3 regions of the Acidovorax sp. DW039 genome follow, and region 1 is predicted to be linked to each of the others. Evidence: predicted binding sites of a transcription regulator. Region 1 holds the regulator's gene; each other region holds the start of a gene.

Region 1 (9,761 bases):
CATCTCCCTGTACGAGGCGCAAAAGAAGATCTACCCGCGCTCTATCAGCGGCATGTTTTCACGGTGGCGCTGGGCCATGGTGCTTCTCACCCAGCTGGTCTTTTACGGCTTGCCCTGGCTGGAGTGGGGGCAGCGCCAGATGGTGCTGTTCGACCTGGGCGCCAGGCGCTTCTATATTTTTGGATTGGTGCTGTACCCGCAGGACTTTATCTACCTGACGGGCTTGCTCATCATCTCGGCCCTGTCGCTGTTTCTGTTCACGGCGGTAGCGGGGCGCTTGTGGTGCGGTTTCGCATGCCCACAGACGGTGTATACCGAGATATTCATGTGGATTGAGCACAAGATCGAAGGGGATCGCAGTGCACGGCTGCGTCTGGATGGCGGGCCATGGAATTTTGAAAAAATCCGCAAGAAGTTCTTCAAGCAGACCGTGTGGATTGCTGTGGCCTTGTGGACTGGGTTCACGTTTGTGGGCTACTTTGTGCCGATCCGTGAACTGGGTGCAGAGCTGCTCGCCTTTCAGGGCAGCTGGCAGATTTTTTGGGTTTTCTTCTACAGCTTTGCCACCTACGGGAACGCAGGCTTCATGCGGGAGCAGGTCTGCAAGTACATGTGTCCTTATGCCCGCTTTCAGAGCGCGATGTTTGACAAGGACACCCTCATCGTCAGCTATGACGTGGAGCGTGGTGAACCGCGTGGTCCTCGCGGCAAGAATGTGGACCACAAGGCCAAGGGTTTGGGCGATTGCATTGACTGCACGCTGTGCGTGCAAGTGTGCCCGACCGGCATTGATATCCGCAAGGGGCTGCAGTACGAATGCATAGGCTGCGGCCTGTGTGTGGATGCCTGCAACACCGTGATGGACAAGGTGAAGTACCCCCGCGGGCTGATCCGTTTCACGACCCAGAACGGGGTGGTCAAGCGTTGGACTCAATCCCAGATCCTGCGCCGTGTTCTGCGTCCTCGGGTATTGATTTACAGCGCTGTGCTGGTGGCTTTGTGTGTGGCGATGCTGGCCAGCTTGGTAATGCGCACCCCGCTGAAGGTGGACGTGGTGCGCGACCGTGCGGCCTTGTCGCGCATCGTGGCAGGGGGTAAGCTGGAAAACGTCTACCGTATCCAGATCATGAATGCCACTGAGGCGCCACAGCGCTATCGCATTGGCGCCAAGGGGCTGGAAGGCTTGGAAGTGGCCTCTGAGACAGAGGTGGAGATCGAGCCCGCCCAGTCGCGCTGGGTGGCTGTGCGGCTCCAGGTGCCTTATGGCTCTGCCTCGCCCGGCTCCCATCCGATCACGGTAGAGATTGGTGCTGAAAGTGGTGCCCACGTGGCAGAGAAAACAGTATTTTTGGTTCCCAGGTAAGCAGCGGAGCTTAGGCTTGCAAGCCTGAATGTGAAGGAGATGAATATGTCAGCAGTTTCTTCGGCAGCCCCTTCGGGTTCGGCACCTTGGTGGAAGTTTGGCCACGTCTGGCTCGTGCTGGCAGGGCCAGCATTGGTGGTCGTTGCCGGGTTTGTTACGCTGTGGATTGCCATGTCCAGGCCCGATCCGGTGGTGGCAGAGGACTACTACCAGCAAGGCATCGATATCAACAAGACGCTGGAGAAGGCAGACCCCAGCATGTTGCCTGCCGTGAAGGGCCGAAACCACGCGCTAACCCCCTTGAAGGACCAGCCGCGCTGAGTTAAGTTGGTCCCGATGCTCTTTGTGAAGAGCTCAGCCTGAAGCCAAGCAGCAAGGAGACAGAACGATGTGGACGCAACGCCTGATGTGGATTGCATGGCCCGCCTTCCTGGTGGCGGGCGGCCTGGAGATGCTGGTATTTGCCTTGGTGGACCCGGAGGATCTGCACTGGTTTGGTCACCCTCTGGGGCTGTCGCGCAGTGGTGTTTACACGGTCGTTTTTTTTGCGTTCTGGATACTCACCATGGTTTCCAGTGCGTTGACGACACTGCTGGCCATGTCGCCGTTTGAATTGAATCGCTGCCCTGTACCTGAGCACGATCGCCCGGACGACTGCCGCAAGACGCCTTCCTGCTCTTGATAACAAAAATCCCTTCCGCGTTGCGATAACGGGGAAGGGATTGTGTGTTGAACGCAGCTGGTTACTGCTCCGTCAGTGGGCCTAGTGGCAGGCCTGCTGGTTGTTGACAATGCGTCGCAAGGCGTCGGTGTCGAGAATCCTGACGTGACGCTGTCGCACTTCCACAGTGCCTTCTTCCACAAATTTGGAGAAAGTGCGGCTGACAGTTTCAAGCTTCAAACCCAGATAGCTGCCAATCTCTTCACGCGTCATGCGCAGCACCAGTTCAGACTGGGAAAACCCGCGCGCATGCAGGCGCTGCACCAGATTCAGCAAAAAGGCCGCAAGGCGCTCTTCAGCACGCATGCTGCCCAGCAGCAGCATTACCCCGTGTTCGCGAACGATTTCGCGGCTCATGATCTTGTGGACGTGGTGCTGCAGGGCAGTCACTTCGCGCGACAGCTCTTCAATGCGGTCAAACGGCATGACGCACACTTCAGCGTCTTCCAGTGCCACGGCATCGCAGGTGTGGTGTTCATTCACGATGCCATCGAGACCAATGATTTCACCAGCCATCTGGAACCCGGTCACCTGATCGCGGCCATCTTCCGTCGCCACGCAGGTTTTGAAAAAGCCCGTGCGAATGGCATACAGCGATGTGAACGCCTCACCATTGCGAAAAAGGGTGCCGCCACGCTTGACCTTGCGGCGCACTGCGACCACCTCGTCGATGCGCTGGAGCTGTTCTTCGTTCAGGCCGACAGGCATACAAAGTTCTCGCAGATTGCAGTTTGAGCAAGCGACTTTGATGGTGAGCGGATTCATGGCACAGATACCTGGATGTAGTTCGGACATATCGTGCCCGACGAGGGAGGCCGGCATGCCTCGGTCTGCGAGTAGTAGCAGATGATATGCATCAAATTGTCGCTCCAGTGGAGATCGTTTCACTTGATGCAGGTCAAGGACGCAAAAAGAAGGCTGCGGCACAGTAAGCCAGTACGCAAGGATATCCCCATGACCGCAGTAACCCCAGAACTACTCACCCGGTTTGATGTGCCGGGCCCCCGATACACCTCCTACCCCACGGCGGACCGTTTCGTGGAGGCTTTCGGGCAGGAGGACTACACGCTGGCCCTCGCACAGCGGGGGCTGGGTACCGGTGCCAAGGCGATGCCACTGTCTTTGTATGTGCACATTCCTTTTTGCGAGTCGCTATGCTACTACTGCGCCTGCAACAAGATCATTACCAAACACCATGATCGCGCCGATGTTTATCTGCGGTACCTGAGCCGGGAAATTGACCTGCACACGGCCCAGTGTGGTGTAGGGCAGGTGGTCAGCCAGCTGCATCTGGGGGGCGGCACTCCAACGTTCCTTTCCGACGTTGGGCTGCGTGAGTTGATGTCCATGCTCAAGCGCAGCTTTACCCTTGCGCCAGGCGGTGAGTATTCGATTGAGGTGGACCCCCGCACTGTCAACGCCGACAGGTTGGCTTTGCTGGCTGAACTGGGCTTCAATCGGCTGAGTTTCGGTGTGCAGGATTTCGATGCAGAAGTGCAGAAGGCTGTGCACCGGGTGCAGCCTGCCGAGCAGGTGTTTGCCTTGGTCGAGTCTGCACGATCCATCGGCTTCGACTCCATCAACGTCGATCTGATTTACGGCTTGCCGCGGCAAACTCCTGAGTCATTTGATCGCACGCTGAAGCAGATTGCACAGCTGCGCCCTGACCGCATCGCGTTGTACGCCTACGCCCATTTGCCCGAGCGCTTCAAACCCCAACGGCGCATCATCTCAGCGGAACTGCCAACAGCAGGCGCCAAGGTGTCCATGCTGGCCCGCTCGCTGGACGCGTTTCTGGAGGCCGGTTACGTCTATGTGGGGATGGATCACTTTGCCCTGCCTACAGATGCCCTTGCAATTGCCAAGCGCCAGGGGCGCCTGCATCGCAACTTTCAGGGTTACAGCACGCAGCCAGACTGCGACCTGATTGGCCTGGGGGTATCGGCGATTGGCCGGGTGGGGGCCACCTACAGCCAGAACGCCAAGACTCTGGAAGAGTATTACGACTACCTCGATCAAGGGCGCTTGCCCGTGGTGCGTGGTCTTGCGCTGAACCGTGATGACTTGGTGCGGCGCGCCGCCATCATGGCCTTGATGTGCCAGGGCGAGCTGTTGATTGAGCCCATGGAGCAGGCATGGCTGATCGATTTCCGTCGCTATTTCGCTGCGGAACTTGAGCGCCTAGAGGAGATGCAGGACCAGGGACTGGTGGAGCTGGGTGATGAGGGGGTGCGGGTCACCTCCATGGGATGGTTTTTCGTTCGTGGCATTGCCATGGTTTTTGACCGCTATCTGCAGGCCGATCGCACACGTGCACGGTTTTCGCGCATCATCTGATTCATGCTGACTACCGTTGCCTGGACTGCACTGATCATGGGCCTTGCTGGGGGCGGGCATTGTGTTGCGATGTGCTCAGCTCCCTGTGCGGCAGTCACGGGTGCGGGGCAGGGAGTAAAGCCGGTTGCCGGGGCAGAGCAGTCTGTGGTCTGGCAAATGCACCGCACGCGCCAGGTGTGGGTTCGCCCCCTCACTTTTCATGTGGGGCGGCTGGCCGGATATGCCTCGATGGGGGCGCTGGCCGCTTGGGCGATGGAAAGCCTCGCCTGGGTCTCCCAGCAATCCATGGCGCTGCGGCCCGTGTGGACCTTGATGCATGTGGCAGTGCTGGGCTGGGGACTGATGATGATGGTGCAATCTCGTCAGCCTGTGTGGGTGGAACAGGCCGGTCGTGCCGTGTGGAGCAAGGTGGGCCCTTGGGTCGGAAGCCCTGGCGGGGCAGCCACTGCAGGGGCCCTTTGGGCTCTCATGCCTTGTGGCCTGCTTTATTCGGCATTGCTGGTAGCTGCACTCAGTGGAGGTTCTGCACAGGGTGCCTTGACCATGGCTTTTTTTGCTCTGGGCAGCGGGGTGTGGTTGGCGGGCGGGCCGCTGGTTTGGAAGTGGGCCCAGGGACATCTGCGTGCTTTGCGAGGTCAGTGGGGCACCCGTATCAGCGGCGGGCTTTTGTGTGGCGTAGCCGTGTGGGCTTTGTGGATGGATCTGGTCTACAAGCCCTCCCTCTGGTGCCGTTGATCCGGCTTTGACCACGCTGCTTTGGGGCTGGCCCGGACAGTGCAAAGCTGTTGATCCGGCACGTTGTTTTTTTGCACGCTTACAAAGTGCTCGGCCCGGGCTGGTGCGTAGCTAAATGTTGTGTTTTGAGTGCAGTTGTTGCATTCGCTGCTTGGCGCTACCGTGTAGTTCTGATCAACAACGGGTGCGCGGGGCACACCTGAATAAGTGCAGCAGTCGCTCACATCATCGGTGAGCAGGGGAGAACTGGTGATAATGGTCTCTCACAAATGTCGCTCTATTGTTACTCCCCCCTCCTGCTCGTCGTGTCGTGAACACCGCTGTTCTTATCGATATCAGCCAGCTGCGCATTGGCATGTACATCCAGCTCGATTTGGGCTGGATGCATCATCCTTTTCCGGTCAGCAGCTTCAGAGTCGGGTCCGCGGAACAGATCGCGACTTTGCGTGAGCTGGGTCTTAGTCAGATCAAGTACATACCTAAAAAAAGCGACCCCGAGTTCAGGGATGGCATCCCTGCATCAGCAATCTCTGCAGCTCCCTCTCCTCAAGACGCCATCAGCGAAGCGAATGCTGGCGCTGTAACTGCGCAGGAAAAGCCCCAGCCAGACAACGCTGCGCTTCGTCGTCGGGCTTTGTTGGCCGCCCAGAATGTATCCCTTGAGGCATGTGACCGAAGATTCCGGCTCGCAACCCGCCAATATGTGGCTTTGGAAAAGCTGGTTGGTGACCAGCCCCAGGTAGCCTATGCGGAAGGCGAGGCTCTGGTATCGGAATGCGTGGCGGACCTGCTGGAAAACGGTGATTCAGCCATCCGCTTGTTGTCTGAGGGCGTCGGAGAGCCTGGGGCCTTGCATCAGATCAATGTGATGGTGCTCAGCCTGCTGCTCGGCAAGGCACTCGGCATGAAAAGCGAGGAGTTGCATGACCTGGGGGCCGCTGCTTTGCTGCACGACATCGGCAAGGTAGGAATGCCTCTGCAGCTGGCTTATGCATCACCTACGATGACTTTGGCCGAGCGTTCGCGTTATGAAAGTCATGTGGCGGCCTCTGTAGCGCTGGCGACGCGAATGGGGTGGAGCAAGCAGGTGCTGGCCACCATTGCGCAACACCATGAAATGGTGGATGGCTCAGGCTTTCCGCTGCGCCGTGGTGCCAAAGAGCTGGACCGTGCGAGTCAGGTTGTGGCGCTGGTGAACCATTACGATCGCATGTGCAGCCCCGCCGGAGGTGGTGGCAGCACGCCCCACGAAACCCTCTCCATCATTTTTGCGCAGCACAAGGCGCGGTTTGACTCCGTGGTGCTGGGGGCTTTCATCCGCATGATGGGCGTATATCCCCCCGGTTCTGTGGTGCAGCTGGTCAATGACCGCTATGCGATTGTTGTATCGGTGAACTCCTCGCGCCCGTTGCGGCCCCGTGTCATCGTGCACGATTCCCGCGTTCCCAAAGACGAAGCCCCTATCCTGGATCTGGAGACGGTTCCGGAGTTGGGCATCCGTCGCAGTCTCAAGCCTTCGCAGCTACCCCGCGATGCGCTGGACTATCTGTCTCCGCGCAAGCGTATCTGCTACTTTTTTGAGCGAGCTGTCGGCACTGAAACAGTTGAGGCAGAGGTTCGTCCGTCGTGAACTACCCGCTGCCCCAGCCTTGGCTGGATGCAATGCTGGAGGCCGTCTGCCTCGTCGATGAGAAATCCCTGTGCGTCATTGCTGCAAACCGGGCGGCCCAGGCGCTGCTTGCGATGCCTGAGTGTGAGCTTGTAGGGGCAGGTGTTCAGCAGTTGTTTGCGACGCCCCAGGACCTTGCATTTTGGGCGCAGCCGGTCGATGTGATTGCCGAGGGGATTCATTCAGATACCCGTATCTTGCGTGCTGACGGTACGTTGCTACATGTGGAGCGCAGGGTATCGCGTATCCAGTTGCCAGAGGGGGGCACTGCATTTCTGTTGGCCATGCTGGACCGATCTTCGCAGCACGCCACGGAACGTGAGCTGGAAACCTTGCTGTCTGAGCTGCGTGCAACCCTGGACTCTGCAGCTGACGGCATGCTGGTTTGTGCCATGGATGGGAGCATCCGCGCTTTCAACCAGCGGCTGGTGAAGCTATGGCGTATTCCTGCAAACTTGCTGACCCATCGCGATGACCCCGCCGTGTTCGCCCACATGGCGGATCAGGTTCGCGATCTTTCTGCCTACGCGGACAGACTGGCGCAGATCATGGCGGATCCCGTGAATGAAAGCGTCGATGTTCTGGAGTTGTCCACTGGGGTCGTACTTGAGCGGCGATCTGTACCGCAATTCATCCGTGGCCTGCCATTAGGGCGCGTCTACTCGTTTCGCGACATCACGCGGCAGACAGAGGCGCAGGCAAGCCTCAAGCTGGCAGCCAGGGTGTTCGAATCCAGCCTGGATGCGATCTTTATTGCGGACAGCCAGCACAACGTCCTGCGCATGAATCCTGGTTGCGCAAAACTCATGGGCGTCGAAATGGGGGCCTACGACGGGGCTCCCACAGAATCCTTGTTCCTTGCAGATACCCGAGGGAATCTGATGGACCGGGTGTTGCCTACGTGGAAAGAGACTGGCTTCTGGGAAGGGGAGCTGTGGCTGCCTCGTTTGAATGCAGAGCCGTGTGCAGTTCAGCTGTCATGGGTGGCCTTGCACGATGAGGCTGGGCGTGTCATGCAGAGCATCGGATTCATGCGCGACTTGACTGCGCAACATGCGGCGCAGAAACGCATTGAAGAACTGGCCTACAGCGATGCTCTCACCGGTCTTCCCAACCGCCTGATGCTCAGCAAAAGGGTGGAAGAGGCGATTGCCTCGACTCAGGGCCGTGAAGTGGAGTTTTCCATTCTGTTCCTGGATCTGGACCGCTTCAAAATCATCAATGACTCTCTGGGGCATCCCTTCGGGGATCGGGTGCTGCGCCTGGTGGCCGAAAGGCTGCAGACTTGTTTGCGCCAGACGGATCTGCTGTGCAGGCTGGGCGGCGATGAGTTCGTCATCTACCTGCATGAAGGCTCCGCCAGTGTTGCCGAAGCCGTGTGCCGTCGCATCCTTGATGAAATGCTCAGGCCGTTTCGCTTGGACGAAATGGGATTCTCCATCCAGTGCAGCATTGGTATTGCCCTGTTCCCGGCTGATGGTGCAGGGCTGGATGACCTCATCCAGCAGGCAGACACGGCGATGTACCGGGTCAAAGATCGGGGACGGGGAAGCTATGGTTTCTACCAGCCTGCGATGAACGCCGATTTGCTCTCCCGCATGCGGCTGGAGCATTCCATGCGGCAGGCGCTGGGGTTGGGGCAGATGTCCCTGCACTACCAGCCACAGGTAGAGATCACCACAGGCCGCATTACGGGAGCGGAAGCTTTGATCCGCTGGCACGACCCCGAAGCTGGCTATGTATCGCCAGCTACGTTCATTCCGCTCGCGGAGGAGTCCGGCTATATCGTCACGCTAGGGGCCTGGGTGATGGAGCAGGCCATCCAGGAGGCGTCACGCTGGCAGCGCTCGGGGTCTCCTGTCGTGGTTTCTGTCAACGTTTCTGCCCTGGAGTTTCGTCAGCCTGATTTTGTTGACCGGCTGGTCAACCTCTTGTCGGCATATGCATTGCCCGCCACCTTGCTCGAACTGGAACTGACCGAGAGCATCCTGTTGCAGGATGCCCTGGAGACCGAGCAACGCTTGCATAGCCTTGCCAGGTTGGGGGTCAGCATGGCGATTGATGACTTTGGGACAGGCTATTCCAGCCTGGGGTATCTCAAGAAGCTGCCTATTCACAAACTCAAGGTAGACCAGTCTTTCGTCAAGGGTCTGCCGGGCGACAGTGGTGACCGTGCCATCGTGAGTGCGGTGGTCAGCATGGGGCATGCACTGGGCATTCAAGTGGTGGCTGAAGGCGTGGAAACCACAGAGCAGAAAGCCATGTTGCAGCAACTGGGCTGCGATCATTTCCAGGGCTTTCTGTGCTCCGCCGCGTTACCTGCAGAGGCGTTCAGTGCCCTGCTCAAAGATGCCCTTGTAAGGACGTAGCGCGGACGGATTGAACATTCGGCGGGAGATGCCCGTATGTGCCGGTGGAGACATAAGTCGGGGACATAAGCCCATCAGGCCGTCATGACCCCTTTCCAGAACATGTAGGCCGCCAAGGCAAAAAGCAGGCTGGCGAACACGCGTTTGAGCTTTTTGACAGGAAGGTTGTGAGCCGCTTTCGCTCCCAAAGGCGCGGTGAGCACACTGCAAGTGGCAATCACACCCAACGCCGGCAACCACAGATAACCCAGCGAACCGGCGGGCAGATCGGCAACCGACTGCCCGCCCACCACATAGCCCACCACATTGGCCAGTGCGATGGGAAAACCCAGTGCTGCACTGGTTGCCACCGCGTTATGAATGGGGACGTTGCACCATGTCATGAAGGGCACGCTGACAAAGCCCCCTCCTGCACCCACCAGCCCTGAAAGAAAACCAATCACGCCCCCGGCGCCCAACTGGCCTGCTGTGCCTGGCATCTGGCGGCTGGGCGCGGGCTTCTTGTCCAGAAACATTTGCGTGGCAGAGAAGCTGACGAACAGGCCAAAGAAGACTGCCAGGAAAGAG
Region 2 (9,761 bases), 720 kb from region 1:
TGCGCGTGGGACTGGAAGCCCCGATGCAGCTCACAGCAGCCTTTCTGCAAGCCACCTCAGTGTGGCAGGTTCCACGCAAGGTGCTCAACATTTCGTCGGGGCTGGGGCGTCGTCCCATGGCGTCGCAGGCTGCCTATTGCGCAGCCAAGGCGGGCATGGACCATTTCACGCGTTGCCTGGCACTGGACGAAGCCCAAAAGCCCCATGGGGCCAAGGTATGCTCGCTGGCTCCTGGTGTGATCGACACCGACATGCAAGTCCAGTTGCGCGGCGCACCTGCTGCGGACTTTCCGGACGCACCCAACTTTGCCCATCTCAAGAACGGTGGGCTGCTGACCTCGCCCGCCGATGCCGCCACCCGCGTGCTCGCCTGGCTGGACCGGGCCGACTTTGGAGCCCAACCCGTGGCGGACGTGCGCGAGGGTTGACCTCCGCAGCAACAGCCACTCTGTTTTTCATAGCAGCCTGCGCTTGATTGGCAAGCGCTAGCTGCACATTTGACTATAAGGACCTGAACATGAGCCGTGAAGTCGTCGTTGTCAGCGCTGTGCGCACCGCCATTGGAACTTTTGGCGGCAGCCTCAAGGATGTGCCCCCTACTGAACTGGGCGCACTGGTGGTTCGTGAATCCCTGGCCCGCGCGCAGGTAGAGGGCAAGGACGTGGGCCACGTGGTGTTCGGCCATGTGGTCAACACCGAGCCCAAGGACATGTACCTCTCGCGCGTGGCCGCCATCAACGGTGGCTGCGCCGAAGGCACACCCGCCTTCAACGTGAACCGCCTGTGTGGCTCGGGCCTGCAGGCCATTGTGAGCGCCAGCCAGTCCATCCTGCTGGGCGATGCCGACATCGCCATTGGTGCCGGGGCCGAGAACATGAGCCGCGCGCCGTTTGCCAGCCTCAACATGCGCTGGGGCGCACGCATGGGCGATACGCAAATGGTGGACATGATGATTGGTGCGCTGCACGATCCGTTCCACAAAATTCATATGGGCGTAACGGCCGAGAACATTGCTGCCAAATGGGGCATCACACGCGAGGACCAGGACAAGCTGGCCGTAGAGAGCCACAACCGTGCCGAACGTGCCACGGCAGCAGGCTACTTCAAGGACCAGATCGTGCCCGTCACGCTGAAGAGCAAAAAGGGCGAGGTGCAATACGCCACGGACGAGCACTTCCGCGCAGGAGCCACCCTGGAAGACATGGCCAAGCTCAAGCCGGTGTTCGCCAAAGAAAACGGCACCGTCACGGCAGGCAATGCCTCTGGCATCAACGACGCAGCAGCCGCCGTGGTGCTGATGGAAGCGGGTGCAGCCCAAGCCCGCGGAGCCAAACCCCTGGCGCGCCTGGTCGCCTACGCCCACGCAGGGGTAGACCCCAAGTACATGGGCATTGGTCCCGTGCCGGCCACGCAATTGGCCCTGAAGAAAGCCGGGCTCAGCGTGAATGATCTGGACGTGATCGAAGCCAATGAGGCCTTTGCTGCACAGGCCTGCGCGGTGACCCGTGACCTGGGCCTGGACCCCGCCAAGGTCAATCCCAATGGCTCGGGCATCTCGCTGGGGCACCCCATCGGTGCCACTGGTGCGCTCATCACCGTCAAAGCCATTCATGAACTGCAACGCATAAAGGGCCGCTACGCACTTGTGACCATGTGCATTGGCGGAGGCCAGGGCATCGCAGCGATTTTTGAGCGCCTGTAAGCCCAGGCCCTCTGCACCAGCCCACGCCTGCAGCTTGCACGGGGGCTGGCCCCATATTTCCGCATGGAGACTTTTTGATGATCCGCTCTTTGATTTCCTTTACCGCACTGGCCTTCGCGCTGGGCCTCAATGCTCAGGCACAGACCGGGGCAGCCGCTTCTGCGCCTGCTGGTGCTTATCCCAGCAAGCCCATCCGCCTTATCGTGCCTTTTCCTCCAGGTGGCGGTACGGACATTCTTTCGCGCCTTGTGGCGACCAAGCTGACCGAAAGCGCCAAATGGACGGTGGTGGCAGACAACAGAGCCGGTGCCGGAGGCACCATTGGCATTACCGAGGCCGTCAAGTCCACCCCCACCGGCTATGACTTGGTGATGGGCCAGAAAGACAACCTTGTGATTGGCCCCTGGCTGTACAAGAACCTGCCCTGGGACCCCACCAAAGACCTGACCGCGGTGGCCCATGTGGCCTACACGCCGGTCATCATCGTCACCAATGCCAACTCCAAATTCAAGACGCTGGCGGATGTGGTGACAGCCGCCAAGGCATCGCCCGGCACCATCACCTACGGGTCTCCCGGTAACGGAACCTCCATCCACCTTGCAGGCGACCTGTTTGAAAAGGCTGCTGGCATCAAACTCAGCCACATCCCCTACAAGGGCTCCAACCCTGCGCTGATGGACGCGCTGTCGGGCAATGTGGACCTGCTGGTGTCCTCCCTGCCCTCGGCCATGGCCCAGATCAAGTCGGGCAAATTGCGCCCCCTGGCCGTGACCTCTGCCAAGCGCAGCAGCTCGCTGCCTGATGTGCCCACCGTGGCAGAGTCAGGCTTCAAGGACTTTGACGTGAGCACCTGGTATGGCGTGTTCGCGCCTGCAGGCACCCCCGCTGCCGTGGTGAACACCATCAACGCAGAGGTCAACAAGCTGCTGGCGACACCCGAGATGAAAGCCGCCATCCAGGCGCAGGGCGCGGAAGCACAAGCGATGACACCCGCGCAACTGGCAACGCTGCTCAAGACCGACTACACCAAGTGGAAGGGCATTGTGGAAGCCTCGGGCGCAAAGATTGAGTAATCCCTGAGGCGCTTTGCGCCAACGCTGGCGAGAGAGCCAGAAAGAGAAAACAAAAACGGCTCCTGCAGGAGCCGTTTTTGCTGATCAGCACATGGGGCACATGCACTGCAAGAAGTGCCTGGACAGGTCAGTCGCGCACCACCAGAACGGGGATGTGTACCAGCCCCAGCACGCGCTGGGTCACGCTGCCCAACACCAGCTTTTCCAGGCCACGGCGGCCGTGGGAGCCCATGACGATCAGGTCGGCGCCAGTGCTTTCCACCGCACGCACAATGCCTTCGTGCACGGCATGGCCTTCGCCCACCACGGTGGTCACATTCACACCAGCCTCGGTCAAAGCCTTGCGGGCTGCATCCAGGGCGGCATTGGCTTCAGCGGTGGCGGCGCTGAGGTACTGGGCCTGGCCGTATGCAAAATCGGCCCCCACGCCGGTGAAGGGATATGGGTCCACCACGTAGAGCGCTGTCACGGCACTGCCGAAGGTCTTGGCCAAAGCCGTTGCCTTGGACACAGCCAGCATGGAAGTCGCAGAACCGTCGATGGGAACCAGAATGTGCTTGAACATGGTATTGCTCCTAAGGTGATGGAAACCGGGCGGTAGCCCGGATACAAGCCAGAGTGTGAACCTGCACCATACCCTGCATCTTGATTCGCATCAAATTGAGGCGCATCGGCCTGTGCTCATGGCTGTGGGCGATCTCCATCCATCACATCGGCCCCCTGAAAGTTGCCGCGGCGGCAAGTCACCACCAGCGTGTCGCGGTAAGCCCCCGGTTCCAGCGGCTGAATGGGCGTGCTCTCGTGGATCATGCGGACATCGTCCAGCAGCATGAGGGACCAAGGCTGCGTGAGCGTGAAGCGCACACCACTGGGGCCAGTGGCCTCGAACACCCGGGTTTCGCCGCCCTTGACGGCATGGCGACCTACCAGAAACACGGCCACCAGATCCACCCCGTCGCGGTGCGCCCCTTCGGGCGTGGGGCGGCCAATGCCGTCAGTGGTGTCAATGCGGAACTGGTGCGCTTCCAGAAACCAGGGCTCGGTGCGTGGCTGGGCAGCAAACACATCATCTGACAGCCGGGCCAGTGCCTGCATGAGCTGCGTCCACACAGGCCGTTCCACCGTAGCTGGCAACATGGGCCCAAACATGCGCTGCATGCCGCCGTGCAGCGCGTTGTATTCCACAGGCTGCCAATGCGGGCGGTGCGGCACCTGCTGCACAGCACCCTCTGCCTTCACCACAAAGCAGGAATGGCGGCGGCGGCGGTAGCGCCCACCGTCCTTCAAGAAATCGTCCGGGGGCAGGTCCTGCCAATCGGGGTTCAAGGCCATCAACTCCTGCAGATCGCAGCCAACCCAGGTGGCGACATCTGCGGGCGACAGCACGGCATAACCGGTGCTGCGCAACTGCTCTGTGACTTGGGAAGGGCTGGTAAACGGCGGGGAGAAGGTGAGTTGGGTCATAGAACCCAAGAGCTTAACCGCAGGCCCTGCAGCTTTGCCGGGCCGCACAGCAAAACACACGCAGACAGCGAGGTGGATCAAAGAAAAAGCCGCCCCTGGCACAACCAGGGGCGGCTTTTGTTTTTTGCTAAGCCCGTCCGGGAACCGGGGGGCAGCGAAAGGGAGCGTTCGCCTTAAACGCGCTCAGCCACCCAGGCTTGCACCGAGGCCAGCGCCGCAGGCAGCTTGCCTGCATCGGTCCCGCCCGCCATGGCCATGTCTGGCTTGCCGCCGCCCTTGCCGCCCACTTGTTGGGCCACAAAGTTCACCAGCTCGCCCGCCTTGACCTTGCCCACGCTGTCGGGTGTGACGCCAGCAGCCAGTTGCACCTTGTCGCCATCCACCGCAGCCAGCACGATGGCGGCTGTCTTGAGCTTGTCCTTGAGCTTGTCCATGGTGTCGCGCAGGGTCTTGGCATCGGCACCTTCGAGCTTGGCTGCCAGCACTTTCAGGCCCTTCACATCCACGGCCTGCCCCACCAGTTCATCGCCCTGGCTGGAGGCCAGCTTGCCCTTGAGGGCGGACACTTCCTTCTCCAGCGCCTTGATCTGGTCCAGCGCTTGGCCGATGCGGGAGGTCAGCTCGGCGGCAGGCGTCTTCAGCGCACCTGCGGCCTGGTTCACGGTGTCTTCCAGGCTTTGCAGGTAGGCCAGGGCATTGGCGCCCGTCACAGCTTCAATGCGGCGCACGCCTGCAGCAACACCGCCTTCTGCCACCACCTTGAACAGGCCAATATCCCCCGTGCGCTGAACATGGGTACCACCGCACAGTTCTCGGCTGGTGCCTATGTCCAGCACGCGCACGGTCTCGCCGTACTTCTCGCCAAACAGCATCATCGCGCCGGTCTTCTGGGCCGACTCGATGTCCATCACGCGGGCATCGGTGGCTGTGTTCGCCAGGATTTCCTCGTTCACGCGGCGCTCGATCTCACGGATCTCGGCATCGGTGACCGGCGCGTTGTGCGCAAAGTCAAAACGGGTGCGATCGGCATTCACCAGGCTGCCCTTTTGCTGCACGTGGCTGCCCAGCACTTCGCGCAGGGCCTTGTGCATGATGTGCGTGACCGAGTGGTTGCGCATGGTTGCGGCGCGCACTGCGGTGTTGACCTGGGCCTGCACGGTGTCGCCCACGTTGAGCGTGCCCTCTTCCAGCGTGCCGTGGTGGCCAAACACATCGGCCTTGATCTTGAGCGTATCGCCCACTGCAAAACGGGCAGAACCGCTGGTGATGACGCCTTCGTCACCCACCTGGCCACCGCTTTCGGCGTAGAAGGGGGTCGTATCCAGCACCACCACACCGTTCTGACCTGCCTTCAGGGCTGCAGCGCTGGTGCCGTCTACGTAGATAGCTACGATTTTTGCAGTCTCGGCCAGGCTGTTGTAGCCGGTGAACTGGTTGGCGTCACCGGTGTATTCCAGCGCACGGTCCATCTTGAACTTGCCTGCAGCGCGGGCCTGAGCCTTCTGCTTTTCCATGGCGGCCTTGAAGCCAGCCTCGTCCACTTCCACATCGCGCTCGCGGCACACATCGTTGGTCAGGTCGAGCGGGAAGCCGTAGGTGTCGTGCAGCTTGAAGGCCACCTCACCGGGCAGCACCTTCGCGCCGCCTTCCAGCGCTGCGTCTAGAATTTCCATGCCGTTGGCCAAGGTCTCGAAGAAGCGCTCTTCCTCGGTCTTGAGCACGTCGGTAATGCGCTGCTCCTGCTCGCGCAGGGCCGGGTAGGCATCGCCCATCAGGCGGGCCAGGTCGGCCACCAGCTTGTGGAAGAACGGGGTCTTCTTGCCCAGCTTGTAGCCGTGGCGGATGGCTCGGCGCACGATGCGGCGCTGCACGTAGCCGCGGCCTTCGTTGCTGGGGATCACGCCGTCGCTCACCAGGAACGCGGTGGCGCGGATGTGGTCGGCAATCACACGCAGGCTCTTGTTGTCCAGGTCGGTCACGCCGGTTTCGCGGGCGGCGGCCTTGATGAGCTGGTCGAAGATGTCGATCTCGTAGTTGCTGTGCACATGCTGCAGGATGGCCGCCAGGCGCTCCAGGCCCATGCCGGTGTCCACGCAAGGGGCAGGCAGCGGCACCACAGAGCCGTCTTCCTTCATGTCGAACTGCATGAACACGTTGTTCCAGATCTCGATGAAGCGGTCGCCGTCTTCATCGGGGCTGCCTGGAGGGCCGCCAGGGATTTCCGGGCCGTGGTCGTAGAAGATTTCGGAGCAAGGGCCGCAGGGGCCGGTGTCCGCCATCATCCAGAAGTTGTCGGACTTGTAGCGGCCGCCCTTGTTGTCGCCGATGCGGATCACGCGCTCGGGTGGCAGACCGATTTCCTTGGTCCAGATGTCGTAGGCCTCGTCGTCTTCAAGGTACACGGTAGCCAGCAGGCGCTCGGGCGGCAGCTTGTAGACCTCGGTCAGCAGCTCCCAGGCCCACTTCAGCGATTCGCGCTTGAAGTAGTCGCCAAACGACCAGTTGCCCAGCATTTCGAAGAAGGTGTGGTGGCGGGCGGTGTAGCCCACGTTTTCCAGGTCGTTGTGCTTTCCGCCCGCACGCAGGCAGGCCTGCACGGACACCGCGCGGTTGTACGAGCGCTTGTCGGTGCCCAGGAACACGTCCTTGAACTGCACCATGCCCGAGTTGGTGAACATCAACGTAGGGTCGTTGCCGGGCACCAGCGACGACGATGCCACGATGGTGTGGCCGCGCTCGGCGAAGAAGTCGAGAAACTTGGCGCGGATTTCAGATACTTTCATCCGGGTCTTTCTACGCTGCCTCGGCATGCCGGGAGCGGTTGCATCTAGGAAAAGGGTTGGAACGGGGTTCGGAACCTTCAATTATCTCACCGTTATCTGCACGCATCGGCTGGCGTATTGGCTGGCAGACGTCACCCGCCAGCCCTCGCCCGCACGGGTCAGCCGCGCTCACTTGCGGGGCTGCACGCTGGTGGCCCAGGCTTGCAGAAAGCGCTGCCGCTTGAGCGGGTCCAGATACGCAAGCAGCCCCAGGCCGGGCGACAGCAAGCGCCAGGCGCTGCTGCCGGGAGCTACCTCAGCAGAAGCAGCAGAGAGTGCCGAGGCAGCCCCCACACGCCCGGGCAGCGCCAAAGCACGCCCATCGCGCGCCGCAGCCACAGCCTGGCGCACTGGCAAAAGACGTGTATCCCGCGCCAGCACGGCCTGCCCTTGAGGGGAGAGCAGGTAGTCAAGAAAAGGCCTTGCCTTCTCGGGGTGCGGGGCCGTGGTGGGGATGAGGGCGACCCGGGTGGTCAGCAGCGTGTAGTCCTCGGGCACCACCACCCGCAGGCTGGCACCAGCGTCCATGCGCGCCAGCGGGTAAGACGCGGGCACGTTGTAAACCAGCGCGAGTTCGCCCTTTTCAAGCCGGTCCAGCAAGGGCTCAATGTGGTCCCCCAGGCGCACGCCCGCCTCTCCCATCGCCGCCAGCAGCACGCTGGCCGTACTGTCAAAGCGCGAGTCCTGCGTAGCCAGCAGGTAGCCCAGGCCGCTGCGGGTGGCGTCGTACATGCCGATGCGGCCCTGCAGCGGACTGCCAGGCTGGCGCAACAGGGCCAGCAGCTGCCCCCGGGTACGTGGCACCTGCGCTACGGGCAAAAGGCGCGGGTTGTAGGCCATGACCACGGCATCAGCCCCCAGGGTGAACACCTCTCTGCGCCAGTGCGCCCCCTCGGGCAGTTCCCGCGTCTGGGGCGACTGGTGCCCCCAGGCCAACCCGTCGTTGGCCAGCTGGGTTTGCAAGTCGGGGCTGCTGCTGATGATGAGATCGGGCGCATCCTCCGGCACTGCAATCTCTGGGCGACCCAGGGCACTGCCCGATCGCGCTGCAGCGGCAAAGGCCAGCGCCCGGGCATGCATGTCCAGGCTCTGCCGGTCTGCGTACCAGACGGTGACACTGGGGTGGAGGCGCTGAAAGTCGCGGATGGCGGGGGCAAACAGGACCGTGTCGGTGGAGCTGTCAATGCGCAGCACGGCCTCCTCGCGCTCGGGGGCCGCAAACCGGGTGACCGAAGCGGGTGCTGCCATGGATGCCTCCGCAGTGACCGAACGGCACCAGGGTGAGGCCGCAAGGGCCACCCCGCCCAGCAACGCCAGCGTGCGGCGGCGTGATGCGGCAGGGGCGGTACTTTCAAGCGAGCGCTGCGGGCGAAGGTCGATCTTGTTCATGCAATACCTCTCCTAACGGAGGGAGACGCGGGCTCTGCCCCAGCGCCCGTTTCTTGCGGCACCTGGGCATGCAAACGCATGCACACCCGCCACCCCACCACCGTGCCAGCAGGCTCGCTCTTGCGATGCCCCGCCTGCAGGGTTCCACCGTGGCCCAGCACCACGCGCTGCACAATTGCCAGCCCCAGGCCCGCACCGCCCGGGGCCGCGCCCGCGCCCCGCGCAAAGCGCTCAAACATCCGCGCCTGCTCGGCGTCCGGCACACCGGGGCCGCAGTCGTCCACCGCAACACACCAGTGCGCCAGCCCTGTCGCGGCATCCAGTTCGGCAGACACCGTCACATCCACGGGCCCCTGTTCAGGTCGCCCATGCTTGAGGGCGTTGTCCACCAGGTTTTTGAAGGCCTCGCGCAGCATCAGCGCATCGCCCATCATCCAGGCTGCGGGGCTTTCATCAGGTATCTTTTCAGGCTCCAGCGCTTGATAATCAATCGCAAGCAGCTCATTTTTTGATAGCAAAAATCTTTCAGCATCCACATGAGGCTGCCACCACAAGCGCACCACAGGGCGGGGTTCGGCGCGGGGCACCACGTCGTGCAGGGCTTCCTGCAACAGCACCAGCAAATCCACCGGCGCAAAACGCTGCAACTGGTCCTGATGCGTCACGCTGGCATCGCTGAGCAACTGGTTGAGCAAGCGCCGCAAGCGCAGTGCGTTGCGCTCTACCGCCTGCAGGCTTTGCCGCTGGGCTGCGGGGTCGTCATCGTCCAGCCCTTCCTGTGCCTGTGCGATCAGCGCCGCCAGCGGGGTGCGCATCTGGTGCGCGGCTTCGGCAATGAAGGTGCGCAGCGCATCCAGATTGACCGAGAGGCGCTGCATGAAGCCGTTGAGCGCACGCACGGTCTGCGCCAGCTCCTGCGGCACGGGGCTGGTCACCGGATGCAGGGCCGATGCGGGCCGTGCCAGCAACTCCTGCTCCAGCAATGCCAAGGGCCGCAAGGCGCGCTGTACGCCTAGCCACAACAGGCAGAACACCCCGGCCATCAACGCAACGATGGCGGCCGTGGCGCGCAGCACAATGTCTGCCGCCAGCGCATCACGGGCCAGCCGGGTCTGCCCCACCTGAACCCACACCAGCCCTGCCCCGGCACCGCCCGCAATGTAGCGTGGCACCATGGCAAAACGCACCAACTGGCCGCGATAGCCCTGGTCAAAAAACAGGGGCTTGGCCGCCGCATCTGAGGGCAAACCTGCCGGTGGCGCGGGAAGGTCGTCATACCCGGTGATGGTGCGCCCGTCTGGCCCCACGATG
Region 3 (9,761 bases), 1.9 Mb from region 1:
AGGTTCCTACAGGAATCGCTGCCCCGCTTGCGGCAGGAATACATCGACACTGGCAAGCTGAGACTCATTCTGCGTGACCTGCCACTGGACATGCATCCCAACGCACAGAAGGCCGCCGAAATCGCCCGCTGCGCCGCTGAACAGGGCAAGCACTGGCCGCTGCTGGAAGCATTCGCATCGGTATCAGAGCCCCTGGCACCGTCCGCGATGGCAAGCCTGATCAAGAGCAGGGGCCTGGACACCGGCCGCATCGACGCCTGCGTAGCCGACGGGCGCTATACCGCCAAGGTCAAAGCCTCGGTAGCTGAAGCGCGCCGCCTGGGCTTCAACGGCACCCCGACCTTCGTGCTGGGCGCCACAACCCCTGGCGCTCTGGAAGGGGAAAAAATGGTAGGCATCCAGCCGTATGAATCGCTGAAGCGCCGGCTAGACGAACAGCTAGCCAAGGCGCGGCCCAAGTCCTGACCTCGGGAGGCCCGTTGTCAATTTGCCGTCCCAGCTGCGGGGCCTGCTGCACCGCACCCTCCATCAGTTCGCCCATCCCCGGCATGCCCGGGGGCAAGCCTGCAGGGGTGCGGTGCATCCAGCTGGGAGATGATGCGCGCTGCCGTATCTTCGGCCAGCCCGAACGCCCGGCCGTTTGCGCCGGATTGGCGCCATCAGTGGAGATGTGTGGTAACAGCGCGGATCAGGCCTTGGCGTACCTGGCGCAGCTGGAGCGGCTGACGCAGCCAAGCGGGGCAGACGAGAGCGTAGGGGCTTAGCGCCTCCCGTGAAATGCGCTGGCCGGCCAAAGTTCTCGGGGAAATTTTTCTAGCAAAAAAGGCCTGCAACGCTTGTCTTTATTGCGCAAACAGCTATTACAACGATAGCAATTGCACCATGGTGTCACAACACGGCTACCTGGGCCGTCTGGGTTATGTGTAACACCGGAAGCCCGAGCGTTCTTCCGCTTGTCACCACCGCCCATCTGGAAGCCGCAATGATCCCCCCTAGCCCAGCCACTCCTGCCACTACAGACCCCTTCACCACCCTGCGCCCCCGCCTGTTCGGGCTGGCGTATCGCATGCTGGGGGTGCGTGCTGATGCCGAGGACGTGTTGCAGGATGCCTGGCTGCGGTGGAGCCGACAAGACACTGAAGCCCTGCAATCCGCCGAGGCATGGCTGGTCACTGTGGTCACGCGCCTGAGCATTGACCGGCTGCGCGCCCTGAAGGCCGAGCGTGAAGCCTACGTGGGCTGGTGGCTGCCCGAGCCACTGGTCTCCCCCGCCCCTGCCGAGGCAGCCCACCACCACACGCCAGAAGCCGCCGCTGAACTGGCAGACGAACTCTCCGTTGCTTTTCTCTACGCCCTGGAGCGCCTCGCCCCGCAAGAGAGAGCGGCCTTTTTGCTGCGCCAGGTGTTTGACTACGACTACCCCGACATCGCTACCCAACTAGGTAAAACCGAGGCGGCCTGCCGCCAGCTGGTGCACCGTGCCAGCGAGCGCGTGCTGCAAGACCGCCCCCGCTTTGCTGTGCCGCGCGATGTGCACCAGCGCCTGCTGCAGCGCTTTGTGCAGGCAGCCCACAGTGGCGATCGCCAGACCATCGAAGCCCTGCTGAGCGAGGACGCACAGCTCATCGGCGACGGAGGCGGCAAGGTGCCGTCCTTCCCCAAACCCCTGCTGGGGCCGTTTCGCATTGCCAACCTCTACTGGGCCATGTTCCGCCGCCTGGGGGCGCAGGTGGTGTACCGGGTGGTGCTCATCAACGGCGAACCGGGGCTGCTGCGCTATGTAAACGGGCAGCTCGAATCCGCGCAGGCGGTGGTGACCGACGGCGAACGCATCGTGGCCATCTATGCCGTGCGCAACCCGGACAAGCTCTGCGGCATTGCCAACACGCTGGACTGATGGCTGGTGACTGATGGGGTAGGCGTTGAGGCCCGCGTGGGCCCACGCTGTCACAAGCACGGCAGGTGCTGCGTCTTAGGGGTATGAACAGGCCGCTCGGTCCGGTTCATAACCCTTTGCCCTTCAAACCAAACGCACCCAACCCAAGGACACGACATGACCACCAACACCACCCACACCGCCCGCCTGCCCTACCACCAGCTCTCGTCCAAGGCCTTCATGGGCCTGGTGACCGTTTCAGACACCATCAAGAAGGGCCCGCTGGGCCTGCGCCTGGCCGAGCTGGTGTTCCTGCGCGTGTCGCAGATCAAGGGCTGCGCCTACTGCATGGATATGCACTGGCATATGCTCGTCAAAGAAGGCATGGAGCCGCGCCACCTGAACGCCGTGACAGGCTGGCGCGAGGCGCCGTTCTTCACCTCCCGCGAACGCGCCGCCCTGCGCTGGGCCGAGATTCTGACCGCCACGCCGCACAGCGACGCCAGCGACGAAGAGTTTGCCCAGCTGCAGGCCGTGTTCAGCGATGCAGAAATCTCCGACCTGGGCTTTGCCGTTGCCATCATCAACGCATGGAACCTGATCAACGCAGGCATGCGCGCGCCAATTCCGCAGACCCCTGTGGTGTGAATTCAAGCCTCACAGGCTGCCAGCGCTTATCCAGCAAGCGCAGGCAGCTATCATTTTTGATGAATCAGGGGCACACCCCACGCAGCGCTGTGTAGCCTGCCTGACAGCCAGGCTGCTGCAGGCAGCCTACAGTGTCTCCACCCACCTTACGGAGACAACCCCATGCATTCCACCCCCTCGCTGAAGGACAGCGTCCACCCTGAAGAATGGCAACTGCGCTGCGACCTGGCCGCCTGCTACCGGCTGGTGGCGCTGTACGGCTGGAGCGATCTGGTCTTCACGCACATCAGCGCCAAGCTGCCCGAATCGGTATCGGGCGCGGGGCAACACCACTTCCTCATCAACCCCTACGGGCTGATGTTTGACGAGATCACCGCGTCCAGCCTGGTGAAGGTAGACATGCAGTGCAACAAGCTGCACGACACCCCCTTCCCGGTGAACCCTGCAGGCTTTGTGATCCACAGCGCCGTGCACGAGGCCCGGCCCGAGGTGGGCTGCGTGCTGCACACCCACACCCGCGCAGGCGTGGCCGTCAGCGCCCAGCAATGCGGTGTGCTGCCCATCAGCCAGCAAAGCACTTTTGTGCTGGGCTCGCTGGCATACCACGCCTACGAAGGGGTGGCCTTCCGCGACGAAGAAAAGCCCCGCCTGCAGGCGGATCTGGGGCAAGCCAACTTCCTCATGCTGCGCAACCACGGCCTGCTCACCTGCGGCAAGACGATTGCCGATGCCTTTTTGTCGATGTACACCTTTGAGAACACCTGCCGCATCCAGATTGATGCGCAGGCAGGCGGTGCGCTGGTCGAGGTGAACCCGCAGATCGTCAGCGGCGTTGCCCAGGCCATGCGTGTGCAGACGGGCGGAATGGGGGGCGCATTCACCTGGCCCGCCCTGCTGCGCAAGGTGCAGCGCGAGGCACCGGGCTACGATGCGTAAGAAGCTGTTCAAAAGCCTTCCGCAAAACACCGCACCGCAATGCCCTGCGGGCTGCACAAAGCACGGCGCCGCCTTACGATGGCGGCCTTCCTTCACAACACATAGGAGTCATGGATGAAGCTGTATTACTCCCCCGGTGCCTGCTCGTTGTCTCCCCACATCGTGCTGCATGAGTCTGGCCTGAACTTCCAGGCCGTTCTGGCCAGCACCAAGACCCACAAGCTGCAGGACGGCACGGACTTCTACACCATCAACGAACTGGGCTACGTGCCCGTGCTGGAGCTGGACAACGGCGAGCGCCTGCGCGAAGGCCCGGCCATCGTCCAGTACGTCGCCGACCAGGTGCCCGGCAAGAATCTGGCACCCGCCAACGGCACCATGGCACGCTACCGCCTGCAGGAATGGCTGACCTTCATCGGCACCGAACTGCACAAGGGCCACAGCCCGCTGTTCGCCCCCGGCACGCCCGAAGAGTACAAGCCCCTGGTGCGCGAGCGCCTGCAAAGCCGCTTTGCCTGGGTCGACAAGCAACTGGCCAATAACACCTATCTGCTGGGCGAATTCAGCGTGGCAGATGCCTACCTGTACACCGTCTCGCGCTGGGGTCAGTTTGTGGGCGTGGACACCTCGGGTCTGGCCCATCTGCAGGCCTTCAAGCTACGCATGGAAGCGCGCCCCGGCGTGCAGGCTGCCCTCAAGGCAGAAGGCCTGCTCAAGTAAAGCAAAGCTGTTTGGCAACTCCGAACAAAGGCGCGGGGTCCGACAAGGGCCCGCGCCTTTTTGCTGCACATTCGCCAGGGGCCACCATTCACGGGCCACACAGAAGTCCCCGCAGTTCCACGTGAAACGCACCAGCAGCCGGGCCCGTTCAGAATGCACCGGTTAGCACAAAAACAGAGCCCTTGTTGATGCATCCGGCCTGCACGTTTTGCGCAGCGGTATTACGCTGTGGGGGTTATTCATTGTGTGCACTCTTTTTCACAGAAAGCGTTCATGACTTCCCTGTTTGAACCCACCCGCGCAGGCGATATCGCCATGGCCAACCGCATTGCCATGGCCCCTCTCACCCGCAATCGTTCGCCCGAAGCCATTCCCACCGAACTCACGGCCACCTACTACGCGCAGCGGGCCAGCGCGGGCCTCATCATCTCTGAGGCCACGGCCATCAGCCCCCAAGGCCAGGGCTATGCAGATGTGCCCGGCCTGTATGGCACAGAGCAGCTCGATGGCTGGAAAAAAGTCACCCGCGCCGTGCACGATGCAGGCGGCAAGATCGTGGTGCAGCTGTGGCACGTGGGCCGCATCTCGCACACCTCGCTGCAGCCCGGCAATGCCCGCCCCGTGGCCCCCTCAGCCATCCGCGCGCATGCCAAGACCGTGCTGCTCAAGGATGGCGTGGCCACCTTTACCGACACCTCAGAGCCCCGCGCGCTGGAACCCGAGGAACTGCCCGGCATCGTGCAGGACTACCGTCACGCAGCGCGCAACGCCATCTCTGCCGGCTTTGACGGGGTGGAGATCCACGCAGCCAACGGCTACCTGATCGACCAGTTCCTCAAGAACGGAGCCAACCAGCGCACGGACGACTACGGTGGCAGCATCAAGAACCGCGCTCGCCTGCTGCTGGAAGTGACCCGCGCCATCGTGGAAGAAATCGGGGCGGGACGCACCGGCATCCGCCTGTCTCCCGTCACGCCCGCCAACGACATCGTGGACGACAACCCCCAGCCCCTCTTCGAATACGTGGTGCGCGAGCTGGGCAAGCTGGGGCTGGCCTATGTGCATGTGATCGAAGGGGCCACCGGCGGCCCCCGCGAGCTGCCTGACCGCCCCTTTGACTACCCCGCCCTGCGCAAGGCCTACCGCGATGCCGGTGGCAAGGGTGCCTGGATGGTGAACAACGCCTACGACCGCGCACTGGCCGAATCCGCCATTGCCGACGGGGCCGACATCGTGGCCTTTGGTCGCCCCTTCATCGCCAACCCTGACCTGGTGCAGCGCCTGCAGCAGAACGCGCCGCTCAACGAAATCCACCGTGAAACCCTGTACGGTGGCGGAGCCAAGGGCTACACCGACTACCCCACGCTGGCGGGTTGAGCATCCCGCCTCGGGCTCCCAGGCACCAGGGTGCGGGGGGCCCGGATGGCGATGCGGGTAAAGAGCCGGTCGTAGGCCGGGTCGCGCGGGCGGCCGTGGGTGAGCGGGTTGGCATTGCTGGCAAAGGCCGCGTCCACCATGGACCAGTCTTCCGTGCCCAGGTAGGCCTGCGCCGCGGGCAGCACCACGGTTTCTTCCAGCCGCATGTGCTCCAGGTAGAAGTCGATGTAGCGGCCCAGGGCGTGCACAAAGCGGTCACGCCGCCCCTCTCCCATCAACTCCCAGCCCAGCAGCAGGTGCTGCAGCTCCCGCACCATGGCCTCGCCCGTGGCGTGCTCACTGTCCAGCCGCGCAATCAGCTCGGCCACATGGGGCGCGCAGCGGGCCACGCGGGGGAACAGCCACTCTGTCTCCTTGGGGTGGTGCTGCCGCTCAGGGAACTCGTCGATGTAGAAAAGCATGGCCCGCGCCATGTCAAAAAACCGCGCAGGATGATCGCCGGGCCCTTCGTCTACCAAACCCCTGAGCGATTGCAGCACTGCGGCGAGGGAGGCATGTTCTTCTCGGATGATCTGCAGACTGACGGGAGGCATGGGCGCACAAGGGAAATCGCAAGAGCCACAGAGCGTGCCATGACAGCGGCCTGCACAAAGTGACGCAGGTCAAGAAACCCGCACCCTGCGCACCAAAGAAAAAGCCCCCGTGATGGGGGCTTGTATTAGAACCTGTTCAAAATCTTTTGGGGATCGCATTGGAGTGCAATCGGGATGAGTGGATGCTTCGGATGCGCCGCATGGGCTCATGCCCATGCAAGCAGCCGGGGCGTTCAATCGCCCGATTTCACTCCAACCCTTCGGGCAAGTGTCTTGCCGGGTGCCCGACCAGGGGCGGTCTGCGTTGTTGCATCGCTTGCCAATAGCACGGGCTATTGGCCGCGCGCTGCGCCTAGCAGCCCATCCCCTGGCCGGGCGCCCGGCAAGACACTTGTGCGACCCCAAAAAGATCTTGAACAGGTTCTTACAGGTCTCAGGGACCGGATCAGCAGTCTGCGTAATCAGCCCAGCAATGCCCGGGGCGCAGAGCGTGGGCCTGACAGCTCGCCGCGAGAGGTTGCGGCCACCGCAGGGGTTGCCGTGGCGTGGTGATGCATCATGGCTTCGGACAGGCGGAACTGCTCCACCACCTGCGACAGGCGAGCCGCCTGTTCGCGCAGCGACTCGGCCGCGGCTGCAGATTCCTCCACCAGCGCCGCGTTCTGCTGTGTCATGCGGTCAATCTCGCCCACCGACTGGTTCACCGCGCCAATGCCTGCCGACTGCTCGGAGGCCGCCGCCGTGATCTCGCCAATGATGTCGCCCACGCGCTGAACGCTGCTCACGATTTCCTTCATGGCCGAGCCAGCGTCTTCCACGTGGCGCACGCCGCCATCGACGGCGGCCACGCTGCTCTGGATCAGCGTCTTGATGTCGCTGGCCGCTGCAGCGCTGCGCTGGGCCAGGCTGCGCACTTCGCTGGCCACCACGGCAAAGCCACGACCCTGCTCGCCCGCGCGGGCGGCTTCCACCGCCGCGTTCAGCGCCAGGATGTTGGTCTGGAAGGCAATGGAGTCGATCAGGCCAATGATGTCCCCGATCTTGCGGCTGGAGGCCGAGATCTCATGCATGCTGGACACCGCCTGCTCCACCACCGAGCCCCCGCGCGTGGCCGTGGTGCTGGCCGACACCGCCAGCTGGTTCGCCATTTGCGAGGAAGAAGCCGTCTGCTGCACCGTGGCCGTGATCTGCGACAGCGAACTCACTGCCGCCTGTGCGTTGCTGGCGGTCTGCTCGGTGCGGTGCGACAAGTCCTGGTTGCCGGTGGCGATTTCCTGGCTGGCGGTGGCAATGTTGCCGCTGGCATCGCGCACCTGCGCCACCAGCGAACCCAGGCCCTGCTGCATGTCGCCCAGGGCGCGCAGCAGGTCGGCCACTTCATCACGCCCTTCGGCGCGGATGGCTTGCGAAAGGTCACCGCCTGCAATAGCCTTGGCGGCGCGCTGGGCTTCATCCAGCGGTTTGCAGATGGAATGCATGTTCAGCAAGGTCAGGGGCACCACCACCACCACGGTGATCAGCACGGCCAGTGCAAACAGCCACTTGGTCTGGGTGGAGACGCTCTTCTGGTCAGCCACCGACTTGTCCACCTTGGTGCGCAGAACCTCTTCCAGGTTCTTCATCAACTTGTCGGCTTCGGCAAACTCACCCACGGCCTTGCCACTCATGCGGTTGGCAATGGTGGCCGTGTCATAGCCCCCGGCCTCCAGCTGGCGTGCCACATGGGCAAAGGCTTCCTTGTAGCTGTCCAGGCGTTTGATGATGTCCCGCACCACGGCGTTGTCCACATCCTCCTCGCCCTCCAGGAAACGCGAGGCCACTGACTTGGCTTTGTCCAGGCTCTCCAGCCACTTGGTGTGCGCGGCCTTCACCACCTCAGGCTTTTCATAGCCAATGATCATGTCCTTTTCAAACTGCCGGATCGACCCCATGGTGGCGTGCAGCTGGGCCATGTACGTCACCTCCTGGAACGAGGTGTGCATGAAGTCTTCGCTCATCGAATAAATGCGGAACATGCCCAGCATGCCCGCCCCACCCAGCAGCCCCAGCAAGCTCAACACCACGGCGATGGCCCCCAGCATTCGGAACCGGATAGTGAACAGCCGCATGAGCGAAAAAAGATTCATGATTGACATTCCTCAAGATGGAGACGCACCGCCAGAAATACCTAGGTATTCCGCAATTTTTTAGTTTACTTTTCTGAAACTATTTGTTGCAGTTTGCCAGATTTGGATGCTTTCCTTCGGGGTTTATCACATGCGCCACCGTTTGAGTAGAAGGGCATTTGCCATCACGCTCACGGAACTGAGGGCCATGGCTGCCCCCGCCACCACGGGACTGAGGTAGCCCAGGGCCGCCAGCGGGATGCCCGCCACGTTGTACGCAAAGGCCCAGAACAGGTTTTGCCGGATCTTGAGCACCGTGCGATGGGAGATGTCCAGCGCCGCGGCCACCAGCCGCGGGTCCCCCCGCATCAGGGTGATGCCTGCGGCGTGCATGGCCACATCGGTGCCGTTGCCCATGGCCATGCCCACATCGGCGGCGGCCAGTGCGGGGGCATCGTTCACGCCGTCGCCTGCCATCGCCACAATGTGGCGCTGTGCCCCGGCCCCGTGCCCAGCTGTTACATCTGAGCCGTTGCCCTGCTGCAACAAGCGCACCTGCGCGGCCTTGTCCGCAGGCAGCACCTCAGCCATTACGTCACCCGCATCCGGGTCCAGCCCCAGCCGCCGCGCCATGGCACAGGCTGCGCCCCGGTTGTCCCCAGAGATCATCACCGTGCGAATGCCCCGCGCCTTCAGTGCTGCCAGCGCCTCGCGTGCGCCGGGCTTGGGTTCGTCACCAAAGGCCAGCAAGGCCCGCACCTGCAGGCCCTGCTGGGAATCCAGCGTGTGGGCAGCCACGGCAGACACGGTGTACCCCTCGGCCTGCAAAGCCTGCGCACGCTCGGCCAGCGGGGCAGGCAAGGCTGCATCAAGCTCCTGCATCCAGCGCAAGCTGCCAATGTGCCAGGGCTGGCCCTGCACCCTGCCTTCTGTGCCCCGTCCCGGCACCGCACGCACCGCTGCCACCTGGTCAGCCCCTACGGGTGGCACCGCGCGCTCTGCCGCTGCTGCCACCACCGCACGGGCCAGGGGGTGTTCACTGCCTGCCTGCACAGCTGCCACGGCGGCCAGAATGCCCACCGCGTCTGCATCGTCCGCCAGATCCAGGGCCACCAGCCGGGGCTGGCCTACGGTCAGCGTGCCCGTCTTGTCAAAGGCCACGGTGTCCACCTTGTGGGCCACTTCCAGCGCCTGCACATCCTTGATGAGGATGCCGTGCTGCGCCGCTACGCCCGTGCCCGCCATGATGGCCGCAGGCGTGGCCAGCCCCAGCGCGCAAGGGCAGGCAATCACCAGCACCGCCACGGCATGCACCAGGGCCGCTTCCACCCCGGCGCCGCTCCACAGCCAACCCAGCAAGGTGACCAGGGCCAATGCCAGCACCACAGGCACAAACACGGCAGAAACCTTGTCCACCAGCCGCTGCAGCGGGGCCTTGGCGGCCTGTGCGTCCTCCACCAGCCGGATGATTTGGGCCAGCACGGTTTCAGACCCCACGGCCAGCAC

What was found. Region 1 encodes FNR, which switches genes on or off when oxygen is low (the NO sensors DNR and NnrR bind a similar motif). Its sites were predicted from a motif close to TTGATNNNNATCAA; they were not measured.
Region 2: the regulator FNR is predicted to act here: its motif matches at 3,421-3,434, upstream of AACH87_RS10260 (universal stress protein).
Region 3: the regulator FNR is predicted to act here: its motif matches at 6,210-6,223, upstream of AACH87_RS00405 (hemerythrin domain-containing protein).

The regions. Positions count from the first base shown of each region.
Region 1 covers NZ_AP029019.1:3,028,947-3,038,707, reverse strand. The annotation lists gene ccoG (cytochrome c oxidase accessory protein CcoG) at 1-1,363, shown strand, start outside; gene AACH87_RS13535 (FixH family protein) at 1,409-1,684, shown strand; gene AACH87_RS13530 (hypothetical protein) at 1,752-2,045, shown strand; gene fnr (fumarate/nitrate reduction transcriptional regulator Fnr) at 2,127-2,849, opposite strand; gene hemN (oxygen-independent coproporphyrinogen III oxidase) at 3,039-4,421, shown strand; gene AACH87_RS13515 (sulfite exporter TauE/SafE family protein) at 4,425-5,156, shown strand; gene AACH87_RS13510 (DUF3391 domain-containing protein) at 5,467-6,786, shown strand; gene AACH87_RS13505 (EAL domain-containing protein) at 6,819-9,194, shown strand; gene AACH87_RS13500 (sulfite exporter TauE/SafE family protein) at 9,269-9,761, opposite strand, start outside.
Region 2 covers NZ_AP029019.1:2,307,395-2,317,155, reverse strand. The annotation lists gene AACH87_RS10275 (SDR family NAD(P)-dependent oxidoreductase) at 1-428, shown strand, start outside; gene bktB (beta-ketothiolase BktB) at 518-1,702, shown strand; gene AACH87_RS10265 (tripartite tricarboxylate transporter substrate binding protein) at 1,780-2,775, shown strand; gene AACH87_RS10260 (universal stress protein) at 2,903-3,340, opposite strand; gene AACH87_RS10255 (2OG-Fe dioxygenase family protein) at 3,457-4,239, opposite strand; gene alaS (alanine--tRNA ligase) at 4,413-7,022, opposite strand; gene AACH87_RS10245 (ABC transporter substrate-binding protein) at 7,191-8,450, opposite strand; gene AACH87_RS10240 (sensor histidine kinase) at 8,447-9,761, opposite strand, start outside.
Region 3 covers NZ_AP029019.1:92,851-102,611, reverse strand. The annotation lists gene AACH87_RS00440 (thioredoxin domain-containing protein) at 1-465, shown strand, start outside; gene AACH87_RS00435 (YkgJ family cysteine cluster protein) at 462-764, shown strand; gene AACH87_RS00430 (RNA polymerase sigma-70 factor) at 983-1,897, shown strand; gene AACH87_RS00425 (carboxymuconolactone decarboxylase family protein) at 2,054-2,524, shown strand; gene AACH87_RS00420 (class II aldolase/adducin family protein) at 2,687-3,460, shown strand; gene gstA (glutathione transferase GstA) at 3,575-4,180, shown strand; gene AACH87_RS00410 (alkene reductase) at 4,454-5,557, shown strand; gene AACH87_RS00405 (hemerythrin domain-containing protein) at 5,536-6,150, opposite strand; gene AACH87_RS00400 (methyl-accepting chemotaxis protein) at 6,612-8,276, opposite strand; gene AACH87_RS00395 (heavy metal translocating P-type ATPase) at 8,403-9,761, opposite strand, start outside.